Regions from separate parts of the Pseudomonas sp. FP597 genome, predicted to be linked through region 3. Evidence: riboswitches for the same ligand, from Rfam matches in the RefSeq annotation. Region 3 holds a riboswitch; each other region holds the start of a gene.

Region 1 (4,184 bases), 1.7 Mb from region 3:
ACGGGCAATCGGCTGGCACTCGGTGCTGGTCAGGGAATGGTGATACGTGTGCCCACGCAACACGCCTTCCGGCAACTCGACGCTTTGCAAAGCCAGGGCCGCAAGTTTCTTTTGCATCACCGCATCGCCCTGTAAAAGGCCGAGCAGTTCGGCGCGGCTGCCGTCGACATCGGTGAGCGAATCCAGCAGATAGAGCATGCCACCACATTCTGCGAGCAGCGGCTTACCGGCGGCGTGATGGGCGCGGATCGCAGCGAGCATCGGGGTATTTTCCGACAGCGCTTGATGGTGCAGTTCCGGGTAGCCACCGGGCAAATACAGGCTATCGGTGTCAGGCAAATGGCTATCGTGGATAGGCGAAAAGAACTTCAGCTCGGCGCCCATGGCCCGTAACAGATCGAGGCTGGCACCGTAGGTGAAGGCGAACGCTTCGTCGCGAGCGACCGCGATGCGCACGCCGGCCAGCAACGGCTCGGCCTCGATCACCTGCGGTGCGGCGAAGGTCACCGGCGGTGGCAGCGCGACTTCGCAACTGCTGCCCAGGGCCTGGGCGGCGGCGTCCAGGCGCACATCGAGGTCATTGAGTTCACTGGCCTGCACCAGGCCCAGGTGGCGGCTGGGCAGTTCGATCCCGGTCTCGCGGGACAACGCGCCGTACCAGCGCAGGCCTTCGGTGAGGCTGCCTTCGAGCAACTGCGCATGGCGCAAGGTGCCGACGCGGTTGGCCAGTACGCCGGCGAACGGCAAGTCGGGCTGGTAACGCGCCAGGCCCAACGCCAGCGCGCCAAAGGTCTGGGCCATGGCGGTGCCGTCGATCACACCCAGCACCGGCACACCGAAGTGCCGCGCCAGGTCGGCGCTGGACGGCGTGCCGTCGAACAGGCCCATCACGCCTTCGATCAGGATCAGGTCGGCCTCCCCCGCCGCTTCCCACAGCAGGCGGCGACTTTCCTGCTCGCCCACCATCCACATGTCCAATTGATACACCGGCGCACCGCTGGCGCGCTCGTGGATCATCGGGTCCAGGAAATCCGGGCCGCATTTGAACACGCGCACCTTGCGCCCCAGGTTGCGGTGCAAACGGGCGAGCGCGGCGGTGACGGTGGTCTTGCCCTGGCCGGATGCCGGTGCGGCAATCAATACGGCGGGGCACTGACGGGGCTGATTCAAAGTTCGACGCCCTTCTGTGCCTTGATACCGGCCTGGAACGCGTGCTTGAGCATGCCCATTTCGGTGACGGTATCGCCCATTTCAACCAATTCAGGCTTGGCGCCACGCCCCGTAACCACCACGTGTTGCATCGGCGGGCGGGCCTGCAGGTCACTGAGGACCTGGTCGAGGTCGAGGTAGCCGTGCTTGAGGGCGATATTCAGCTCGTCCAGTACCACCAGGCCAATGGACGGGTCTTGCAGCAATTGGCGCGACACGGCCCAGGCGGCCTCGGCGGCGGCGATGTCGCGCTGGCGATCCTGGGTTTCCCACGTAAAGCCCTCGCCCATGACATGGAAGCGCACCTGCTCGGGGAAACGGCGGAAGAACAGCTCTTCGCCGGTACTGTTACGTCCCTTGATGAACTGCACCACGCCGCACTGCATGCCGTGCCCCATGGCCCGGGCCAGCATGCCGAACGCCGAGCTGCTCTTGCCCTTGCCGTTGCCGGTGAGCACCAGCAGCAATCCGCATTCATTGGGAGAGTTGGCGATGCGCTCGTCGATCACGGCTTTTTTGCGCAGCATGCGCGCCAGGTGGCGTTCGTCGCGGTCGGGGGTATCGGTCATGGCAGCTCTCCGTTGGGGCTGGACAAAAACGGCGGGCAGGAAAAAGAAACACAAACAGCCAAGCATCGCCCACCGTGATGCTGTTGATTGATCCAGGCCGGTCTCCGGGCTCATGAGCGGCGTTCTGAAGCGAACAGACCGACGCTGCGCCTTCCCATATCGCGAGCGATACAGTGGCAAAAGGCAGCGTCTTGACTCATTTACCGTTGCGGGGGCAGCGCCGGAATTGCGGCGGCGCTGTGTACAAGCGCGCTCACTCACCGGCTTCCCTGTTTCACCCTGTCGACCCGTGGGTCACAGAGCACCTGGAACAAGCGGCGAAGGTTAGTGGGTTGATGGGGGAGCGTCAATGAAAGCTGGCCGTGTACTTGAACCATCGCATCACCGCACTCCTCTACCCTTACAGGTATACCGGAGAAAATCATGCATAAAACCAGACTCGCCTTACTGATGATGCTCGCAGGCAGCCTCGTCGCCTGCGGAGAAACTTCGACCTTGCAGGTCGCCGACGGCACAGGGCCGTCACCCCAATTACCGGAGCCGAACAAGACATTGATCCCCACCGTCAACATCGCCCCGGCCGTTGGCTGGCCCGAGGGCGCCAAACCCATCGCTGCAGCCGGAACGCAGGTAGCAGCATTTGCCGAAGGGCTGGACCATCCGCGCTGGCTGTATGTGTTGCCCAATGGCGATGTGCTCGTGGCTGAAACCAACGCGCCGCCCAAGCCCGATGATGCCAAGGGCATTCGTGGCTGGGTCATGGAAAAAGTCATGGGCCGCGCCGGCGCGGGTGTGCCGAGCCCGAACCGCATCACGTTGCTGCGCGATGCCGACCACGACGGCGTGGCCGAAACGCGCACGGTGTTCTTGGAAAACCTCAATTCACCGTTCGGCATGACGCTGGTTGGCAACGACCTGTATGTGGCTGACTCCGACAAGCTGCTGCGCTTCCCGTACCACGCGGGCGAAACCGCGATCAAGGCACTGGGGACCAAGGTGGTCGACCTGCCGGGCGGTAGCATCAATCACCATTGGACCAAAAACGTGGTCGCCAGCAAGGACGGCAGCAAACTCTATGTGAGCGTCGGTTCCAACAGTAACGTCGGCGAAAACGGTCTTGAAGCGGAACAAGGCCGCGCGGCTATTTGGGAAGTGGATCGCGCCAGCGGCCAGCACCGCATTTTCGCGTCGGGCCTGCGCAATCCCAACGGCATGGCCTGGGAACCACAGAGCGGCAAGCTGTGGACCGCAGTGAATGAGCGCGACGAGATCGGCAGCGACCTGGTGCCGGACTACATCACCTCAGTCAAGGACGGCGGTTTCTATGGCTGGCCCTTCAGCTATTACGGCCAGCATGTGGATGTGCGCGTCACGCCGCAGAACCTGGACCTGGTCGCCAAGGCAATCGCGCCGGACTATGCGGTCGGGCCTCACACCGCGTCTTTGGGCCTGACGTTCGACGAGGGCAGCAAACTCCCGGCGCCGTTCAGCAACGGCGCGTTCATCGGCCAGCATGGCTCGTGGAATCGCAAGCCGCACAGTGGCTACAAGGTGATCTTCGTGCCGTTCGAGGCAGGCCAGCCTAAGGGCAAGCCGGTGGACGTACTGACTGGGTTCCTCGATAAAGACGAGAAAGCCATGGGCCGCCCGGTGGGCGTGGTGATTGATCAGCAAGGGGATTTGCTGGTGGCCGATGATGTGGGGAATAAAGTATGGCGGGTGTGGGCCGCTAGGTAGCGAAGCCGCAAGCTTCAAGCTAGGAGCTGCAAGGTGGCGGTGCACCCTCTTGCAGCTTACAACTTGAAGCTTATCGCTGCTTTTAGGGATTTCGTGCCAGGTTTGCTGGCAATACACGCTTGGCGCTCAAGTAGGCATTCTGCCAATACGCCTTGGACAGGGTATCCAGCTTCACCGTGCCGCCGGTTTGCGGCGCATGCACGAAGCGGCCTTCGCCCACGTAGATGCCGGCATGGCTGACCTGCGAACCACCGCCGGTGGCGAAGAACAGCAGGTCACCCGTTTGCAGGTTCTGCTCACTCACATCCTGGGCGCGCATCACGATCAGTTCACGGGTGGTGCGCGGCAAGGAAATGCCGGCGGCATCACGGTAGACGAAGCCAATCAGGCCGCTGCAATCAAACCCGGAATCCGGTGTGTTGCCGCCCCAGCGGTAAGGCGTGCCGACCAGACCCAGCGCGCGAAAGAGTACGTCTTCGGCAGCAGGCGAAAAATTCTGGGTGGAATAGTTGAACACCGGCTTTGGCTTGACCGCGACAGGCGCGGGCGGCGGTGTGCGGCTGGCGCAGGCGCTGAGGAGCGCGGCGCAAACTAATAGAAACAGGCGGGCCGAGGTCGACATGTGCAGAACAATCCTGGACTGGATGCGGCTTTCGCTGCCGAACGCTG
Region 2 (4,184 bases), 1.4 Mb from region 3:
CCGAGGGACGCCGCCGAGTCGCTGCCGAAGGTGAACGCATCCAGCGCGCGACGGTGCCACAGGCACACGGCCAATCCCGCGACCGCCACCGGCACCGCCAGCCACACCGACGGCCAGCGCACGCCGCTGAGGTTGCCGAGCAGCCAGAACAGGATGCCGCGCGCCTGTTCCGAGCTGGCGGATTTGGTGATCAGGAACGCGGTGAGCGCATTGAACAGCTGCGAGCCGGCAATGCCCGCGAGGATGATCTGCCCGGTGCCGCTCAGGGAACCGCTGGCCCGTGTCAGCAGAATCACCAGCGCAAACGCCGCCATGGCCCCGACAAACGCGCCGGCCGACAGCGAAATCAAGCCGCCGCCCACGCCCATCAACGCCACCAGCACCGCGCCGGTCGAGGCGCCCGCGCTGATGCCCAGCAGGTACGGATCGGCCAACGGGTTGCGCAGCAATGACTGCAAAATCACCCCGCAGGTGGCCAGCCCGGCACCGCAGGCGGCGGCGACCAGGGCGCGGGTCAGGCGGTAATTCCACACCACGCCTTCGTCGATGGGGTCCAGCACGTAGCCGGCGTTCCACAGTTTGTTGGCCAGCACCTGCAACACCACCTGCGGTTCGATGGCGGTTTCGCCGATGGCCACGCCGGCAAGGACGGCGGCCAGCAGCAGCGCGAGGGCAAGTAAGGTACGGATCATTTGGACAGGTCGTAGCCGTCGATGGCCCCGGCCAATTGTTCAAGGCCATCAAAGGTGCGCAGGCTGGCCTGCAGCGCCAGGGCGTCGAGGATGATGATGCGGTTGTTTTTTACCGCGTCCATGTTGCGCGTGACCGGGTCGCTGCGCAGGAAGGCGAGTTTCTTTTCATGGTCGTCGGCGGGGTAGCGGCGGCGGTCCATGCGGGCGATCACCAGGAAGGTCGGGTTGGCCTTGGCGAGGGTTTCCCAGCCGACGGCGGGCCACTCTTCATCCGATTGCACCACGTTGTGCAAACCAAGGGTGTCGAGCATGAATTCGGGAACGCCCTTGTGGCCGGCCACGTACGGGTCGCTGGCCATCTCCGCGCTGGAGAACCACACCAGTGCGCTGGCCTGTTTCAAGCCCTTGCCTTGCGCGGTGGCGACGGACTTGGCCAGGCGCGCCTTGAGTGCATCGTTCAGTTGTTCGCCGCGATCCTGGACGTCGAAAATCTGCGCCAATTGGTGGATGCTTTTGTAGATTGTCTCAATGTGGAACTGCTCCAGCCGCGTGCCGTCGGCGCCCACCAGGTTGTCCTTGCCTTCGCAGTCGGAGGGCAGCACGTAGGTGGGAATCTTCAGTTCATGGAATTGCTCGCGAGTGCCGACCACGCCTTGCGGGCCGACCACCCATTCCAGCTCGGCGGCCACCAGTTGCGGGCGCTTGGCGATCACCGCTTCAAAGCTTGGCTCGTTGTTAGCCAGGCGTTCGATGCCGTCGTTTTGCGCCTTGAACTGCGGCAGCACGCTGTTGAACCACAGCGAGGTGCCGACCACGGTGTTGCCCACGCCCAGGGCGTAAAGCATTTCGGTGGCGGCCTGGCCGATGGTCACGCTGCGTGTCGGGGCTTGCTGGAAGGTGACGCTGCTGCCGCAGTTTTCGACGGTCAGCGGGTAATGAGCGGGGGCCGCGTGGGCCAGGGCACAGAAGCCCAGCCCGGTGAGCAGGGCGGTAACGTGTGGCAGCATGGGGCGATCTCCGTGTGAACCGTACGTGAAGCAGGGGAGGTACGGCTCGGAAATACGCCCTCGAACGCTGCCGCTCGGGCAGGCGAGGATGTCCTTCCCGGACACCCCGCCGGTAGTGATGTTGCTGGGCCGGCAGGTCTCCTGACTGATGCGTCGTCGCCTCGCTCCAGCCTTCCCGGACGGTGTCCAGTGGCGTTGAGGAGCAGGCTCGGCACCTACAGTTGCGGGGGCAGTTTCGATTGGCGCCGCGGGCGGCGCTTCGAATTCCCTATTAGTCCCGTGGGGGAACCGGCGGCGGTATGGTAGTTGATTCGGCGCGGGAGCGGGAGGTCGAAGTGAGCCCGGTCACACGCGAATATCTTCAGGCCCCCGGATCAGCGCTTCGATGCGCGTCCCGGTAGCGCGCTCTTCATTGCTGAACCCGTCGTAATCGGCCAGGTTGCCAAAGCGAATGCCGGTCAAGCCTTCGATCTGGATCACGCTGCGCTGGTAGGTTCTGAGCTGCCCGAAGACCAGGTCGAGCTGACCCAGTTCACGGCTTTGGTCGATCATGTAGGCGCTGGCTGAAGGCTTGCCATCGTCGCTCAGGTACGCGACGACTTTCCAGAATGCCTTGGGGATTTTGACGCCACGGTACAGGCGGTCGTCGTCGGCGAAGACCGGGCCGGTGAACACCGTGGCACGGGCTTTCCAGCGCTGGGTGTTGTCGAGGAGATAGTCTTCGAGTTCGAGCCAGGTCTTCTGGTTGAAGCCGCTCATCTGCGGTGAGCAGTTGGTGAAATGGAAGGTGTCGAGGTTGGCGGTGGTTGCCTCGTCGCCCCAGTTGGGGTCCTGGCGCCGTACCAGATGGCCGCGGTCCAGGCCGTTGCCGGCGTAGAGGTCCTCGCCCACTTGGGCGTCGAGCGGCAGGCGGCCGTCGTAGGCCCAGCTGTCGTTGCTGCGCACGATGTCCACATGCCGTGCGCCGTCGATGTTGACCCCCACATAGTGGGCCAGTCGTCGGGAGCGTGACATCGTGATGGAAAAGTGCGTGTAGTCCAGCCGTGGTTGCACGTCAGCCGCCAACGTTTCGTTGACCGTAGGCCATGGCACCACGAAACTGCCGAGGAAGTCTTCAGCGTAACCGCTGCGGTTGTGCAGGTCCTTGGCCGGCGTGGTGCGCGGCGTCGGGGCCCTGGCCTCCAGGAGTGTGGGAAAGGGCGCGATCAACGGGCGCAGATCGGCGAGCCTGGGGCGGTGGGACAGGTCGACATTGACTTTACGTGCGGGCATGGGCTGCTCCTTGCGGGCCTGAGATAAACATACTGCAACATAGGTTCATGACAATTTAGGCCAGGCACTGACAGCCGGACTATCCTGAAACGGTTATCCGGAGTTCACCACACGCCAGAATGGAGCCAGCTTATGTGTGTTCGCCACCACCGCAATCCGATTTTTTGCCTGATTCCTCCGTACATGCTCGATCAGATCGCCCGTCACGGTGATAAAGCCCAGCGTGAAATTGCGTTACGCACACGGGCCAAGGACAGCACATTCCGCTCGTTGCGCATGCTCGCCGTGCCTGCCCGAGGCCCGGCCCACATGGCCGTGGCCATGGGAGCGGGCAAACGCCGCTCAATCTACAGCGCCGACGGCACCGACACCCTGCCCGGCAAACTGATCCGCGGCGAGGGGCAGCCCGCCAGTGGTGATGCGGCGGTCGACGAAGCCTATGACGGCCTGGGCGCGACCTTCGACTTTTTCGACGAGGTATTCGACCGCAACTCCATCGACGATGCCGGCATGGCGCTGGACGCCACCGTGCATTTTGGCAAGGACTACAACAATGCCTTCTGGAACTCGACCCAGATGGTGTTTGGCGATGGCGACGGGCAGTTGTTCAACCGCTTCACCGTGGCCCTCGACGTGATTGGTCATGAGTTGGCCCATGGCGTGACCGAGGATGAGGCCAAGCTGATGTATTTCAACCAGTCCGGCGCGTTGAACGAGTCGCTGTCGGATGTGTTCGGCTCACTGATCAAGCAGCACGCGTTGCAGCAGAAGGCCGAAGACGCCGACTGGTTGATCGGCAAAGGGCTGTTTACCCAGAAAATCAAAGGCACCGCGCTGCGTTCGATGCAGGCCCCCGGTACGGCGTTCGATGACAAGCTGCTGGGCAAGGACCCTCAACCCGGACACATGGATGATTTTGTGCAGACCTACGACGACAATGGCGGCGTGCATATCAATTCCGGTATTCCCAACCATGCGTTCTATCAGGTGGCCACCCGGCTGGGTGGGTTCGCCTGGGAGCGCGCCGGTCGCATCTGGTACGACGCCTTGCGTGATGCGCGGCTGCGGCCGAACTCGGGCTTTTTGCGTTTTGCCCGTATCACTTACGATGTCGCCGGTCGGCTGTACGGCATCAACAAGGAAGAGCAGAAGGCGGTCAAGGACGGTTGGAAAGCGGTGGGCATCAATGTCTGACAAGCCGCCAGGGCGGCGA
Region 3 (4,184 bases):
GATGGGCCGGCTGATGATGCGCCCGTCCAGTTCCGGCAAGGCAATGTGCATCGCCAGGTCCCGCGGGCCCAGGCCCTGCTCGCTGGCCTGCCAACCGGGCTGGTTGTCCTGGGCGCAAATGGCCTGGATCACTGGGATATTGCGACGAAACGGGCGCACATGCGGCGCTTCGGGGCTGGACTGGGCAAAACCGGTGGTGTTGAGGATCACCGCGGCGTCGACCTCATCCAGCAGGTCCTCGACCACCGCCAGACAGCCGGGCTCTTTCAGGCTGGCCACCGCCATCGGCAGCGGGTTGAGGCCCGCCGCCTGCAAGCGTTGACAGAACTCGTCGATAAAACCGGTATTGGCCGCCTGCAGATGCGAACGGTAGAACAGCACCGCCGCTACGGGCCAGTCCGGGTTCCACGCCAACTGCCAGTCTTCAAGACGGGCATTGGCGGTGTGCGGGTGATAGATCGCGGTCCGCGCCAGGGTTTGCGGCTCGGCCCAAGGGTAATCACGGCCCAGGTAACCGCTGGCCAGGCAGCGATAGAAATCCAGCGCATTGCCCAAGCCGCCCTGGCGCAGGAAGTGCCACAGGCGGTCGCGTTGTTCGGCGTTTACCGTGCTCAGGCCACTGAGTTCCGGGTCCGGGCGATCATCGCCCGGCACGAGGATCAGCGTGACGCCGCGTTCGGCCAGCTCCACCAGGCGCTCGATGCCATAGCGCCAATAACCGATACCGCCATGCAGCGAAAGCAGGATGACCTTGGCATGGCGTAGCACTTCGTCGACGTACAGGTCGACCGACGCGTGGTTCTGCACCTGCATCGGGTTGGCCAGGCGCAGGCTGGGGTAATCGTCGGGTAGCTGTTGCGCCGCTTCGGCCAGCAGCGCCAGGCTCGAATCGCCGCTGCACAGGATCACCAGTTCGGCAGGGGTCTGGCCAAGGTCGGCGATATTGTCGTCCGCGACGAAACCACCGGGCTGAGTCCTGAGCAGGTGCATGGGTTAAACGCTGAGCGCTGCGCGCAACTGCGCTTCAAGGCCGGCGGCATCCAGGTCCTGGCCGATCAGCACCAGGCGCGTGATGCGCGCCTCGTCAGCGCCCCAGGCACGGTCGAAGTGCTTGTCGAAACGCGTGCCCACGCCCTGGACCAGCAGACGCATCGGCTTGTTCGGGATCGCGGCGAAGCCTTTGACGCGCAGGATGCCGTGCTGCACCACCAGTTGGGTCAGCGCGTCGAGCAGCAAGGCTTCGTCGGCCTGCGGCAGGTCGATGGAGATCGAGTCAAAAGCGTCATGGTCGTGATCGTCTTCACCGTCGTGATGATGATCGTGATGGCTGTGGCGACCGTCGATGTGCTCTTCGGAGCCGGCACCCAGGCCGATCAGCACGTCCAGCGGAACGCGGCCACTGCTGGCTTCGATGACTTTCACCGCCGGCGGCAGCTCTTGGGCGACTTCCAGGCGCACGCGGGCCAGGTCTTCGCGGCTGATCAGGTCGGATTTATTGAGGATCACCAGGTCGGCGCTGGCCAACTGGTCGGCGAACAGCTCGTGCAAGGGCGACTCGTGATCCAGATTCGGGTCGAGCTTGCGCTGGGCGTCGACCTGGTCGGGGAACGCGGCGAAGGTACCGGCGGCCACGGCGGGGCTGTCGACCACGGTGATCACCGCGTCAACCGTGCAGGCGCTGCGGATTTCCGGCCACTGGAAGGCTTGCACCAACGGTTTTGGCAGCGCCAGGCCCGAGGTTTCGATGAGGATATGGTCGAGGTCGCCGCGACGGGCCACCAGCTCACGCATCACCGGGAAGAATTCTTCCTGCACGGTGCAGCACAGGCAGCCGTTGGCCAGTTCGTAGACACGACCGTTGGCTTCTTCCTCGGTGCAACCGATAGAGCACTGCTTGAGGATTTCACCGTCGATGCCCAGCTCGCCGAACTCGTTGACGATCACGGCGATGCGACGGCCCTGGGCATTGTCGAGCATATGGCGCAGCAAGGTGGTTTTGCCCGACCCGAGGAAGCCGGTAACGATGGTGACGGGAAGTTTGGCCAGTGTTTTCATCGGATGCCCTTGAGGGCGGGCATACGGGACGATAAGCCCTGCGACGGCGCGCAGCAGCGGATTTCGTCACCGGATCACCCCGCCCGGTTGAAGTGGAAAATCGGTTGCGAGGCAGGTCTCCTGGCTAGGGGCATGCGGGCCATCAGGCCGGCGCCGGCTGCGCCTTCCCGCCTGATGGGCAGTGGCATGGCAGTCGGTAAACCCTTCACAGTTGCGGGGGCAGCCACGGATTGAACCGTGTTCCCTTCTTAGCTTCGGCCTGGGCCGAAGAACCTCGCAGGATGCAAGGCTACAGGTGCTCGGTCAATTTGACTACCGTCGCTCTGCATGCTTTCCTACAGGCCTTGTTTCGGGTGCCCTTCACAGGGTGAAACGGGAAACCGGTGCGTCATCGACAGATGGCCAGTCCGGTGCTGCCCCCGCAACGGTAAGCGAGCGAAGCGTCAGATCCACTGTGTCGGTATGGCATGGGAAGGCGATGCTTTATAGACCCAGAGTCCCTCGCGAGCCCGGAGACCGGCCCGAAAAATCAGATAACAAACCCGCGGTGGGCGGGCGCTGTTCAAAACCCTGCGTGCCCGGCTCGCGGGGTTTTCATGCGCTCGTTTCACCCTGACACCTGAAAGGGACGCGCCATGTCGATCATCAGCAGCACCTCAGCTACCGCCAGCAGTACCACTACCCTCAGCCAACGTCTGACCGCCGCCATCGGCGCGTCGATCCTCGGCGCGTGCCTGGTGTATTTCGCCGGCTTCTCGCACATCGAGGCGGTGCACAACGCCGCCCACGATACCCGCCACAGCGCCGCGTTCCCGTGCCACTGAGGCCTGCCGAGATGATCAAGCGTATTGCGCAAACCGCAGGATTCACTGGCCTTTTGGCCGCCCTGCTGCTGACCCTGCTGCAAAGTTTCTGGGTCGCCCCGCTGATTCTGCAGGCGGAAACCTTTGAGCACGCCCCGGCAACCGCCGAAGTAGCCCACGAACACGGCGCCGGCGCCGCTGCCCACAGCCACGACGCCGAAGCCTGGTCGCCGGAAGACGGCTGGCAGCGCGTGCTGTCCACCACCGGCGGCAATCTGGTGGTCGCCGTCGGTTTTGCGCTGATGCTGGCAGGCTTGTACACCCTGCGCGCACCCACCCGCACCGCCCAGGGCCTGCTCTGGGGCCTGGCCGGTTATGCGACCTTTGTGCTGGCGCCCACCCTCGGCCTGCCGCCGGAATTGCCGGGCACTGCCGCCGCCGAGCTGGCGCTGCGCCAGACCTGGTGGATCGGCACCGCCGCGTCTACCGCTGTCGGAATTGCACTGATCGTGTTCGGCCGCCATTGGCTGCTCAAAGTGCTGGGCGCGGCCATCCTGGCAGTGCCGCACGTGATCGGCGCGCCCCAACCGCAAGTGCACTCGATGCTGGCGCCAGAAGCGCTGGAGGCTCAATTCAAGATCGCTTCGCAGTTGACCAACATGGCGTTCTGGCTGGCACTGGGCCTGATCAGCGCCTGGCTGTTCCGGCGCAACCGCGATGATCACTACTCGGCATGACCTGCGTCGTCGGCCTGGGCTGCCAGCGCGGTTGTGAGGTTTACACCCTGCTGGCGCTGTTTGATGCCGCCCTCGCCGAGGGCGGCATCGATCGCCAGCGCATCACCGCACTGGCCAGCCTCGATCGCAAACAGGATGAGCCCGGTTTGCTCGACCTGGCGCGGTTGCTCAAGCTGCCCTTGCAGTGTTTCAGTGCCACGCAGTTGGCTGTTTATGAAGACCGTCTCAGCCACAAATCGGCGGTCGCATTTGCCCATACGGGCTGCTACGGCATCGCCGAAAGTGCCGCGCTGGCGCTTGCCGAACAGCTCACCAATGCCCCGGCCCGCCTGTTGATCACCCGCAAAAAAAACGCCCAGGCCACCTTTGCATTGGCCTGCGGCGACTAAACGCTCGATAATCGCCCTTCCCGATCATGAACAACCTTCATGCTCGCCGCTTGTCACAGGATTTGCGTATGACCGTCTACTTCATCGGCGCCGGCCCCGGCGACCCGGAATTGATCACCGTCAAAGGCCAGCGCCTGATTCGCCAGTGCCCGGTGATCATTTATGCCGGCTCGTTGGTGCCTGCGGCGGTGCTGGTAGGC

What was found. Region 3 has a riboswitch for cobalamin ahead of cobW (cobalamin biosynthesis protein CobW). Riboswitches for the same ligand answer to the same signal wherever they lie in the genome.
Positions count from the first base shown of each region.
Region 1: it holds a riboswitch for cobalamin, as region 3 does, so the genes downstream of both, cobO (cob(I)yrinic acid a,c-diamide adenosyltransferase) here and cobW (cobalamin biosynthesis protein CobW) in region 3, are expected to answer to the same signal.
Region 2: it holds a riboswitch for cobalamin, as region 3 does, so the genes downstream of both, PSH66_RS20030 (ABC transporter substrate-binding protein) here and cobW (cobalamin biosynthesis protein CobW) in region 3, are expected to answer to the same signal.

Region 1 covers NZ_CP117432.1:4,660,104-4,664,287, forward strand. Annotated here, with positions in the region: gene PSH66_RS21225 (cobyrinate a,c-diamide synthase) at 1-1,170, opposite strand, end outside; gene cobO (cob(I)yrinic acid a,c-diamide adenosyltransferase) at 1,167-1,778, opposite strand; cobalamin riboswitch at 1,856-2,102, opposite strand; gene PSH66_RS21235 (sorbosone dehydrogenase family protein) at 2,202-3,515, shown strand; gene PSH66_RS21240 (C40 family peptidase) at 3,598-4,137, opposite strand.
Region 2 covers NZ_CP117432.1:4,402,262-4,406,445, reverse strand. Annotated here, with positions in the region: gene PSH66_RS20035 (iron ABC transporter permease) at 1-692, opposite strand, end outside; gene PSH66_RS20030 (ABC transporter substrate-binding protein) at 689-1,699, opposite strand; cobalamin riboswitch at 1,813-2,007, opposite strand; gene PSH66_RS20025 (DNA/RNA non-specific endonuclease) at 2,045-2,971, opposite strand; gene PSH66_RS20020 (M4 family metallopeptidase) at 3,104-4,165, shown strand.
Region 3 covers NZ_CP117432.1:2,984,817-2,989,000, reverse strand. Annotated here, with positions in the region: gene cobN (cobaltochelatase subunit CobN) at 1-990, opposite strand, end outside; gene cobW (cobalamin biosynthesis protein CobW) at 994-2,055, opposite strand; cobalamin riboswitch at 2,148-2,347, opposite strand; cobalamin riboswitch at 2,390-2,595, shown strand; gene PSH66_RS13925 (CbtB-domain containing protein) at 2,691-2,879, shown strand; gene PSH66_RS13920 (CbtA family protein) at 2,891-3,595, shown strand; gene PSH66_RS13915 (cobalamin biosynthesis protein) at 3,592-3,984, shown strand; gene cobM (precorrin-4 C(11)-methyltransferase) at 4,053-4,184, shown strand, end outside.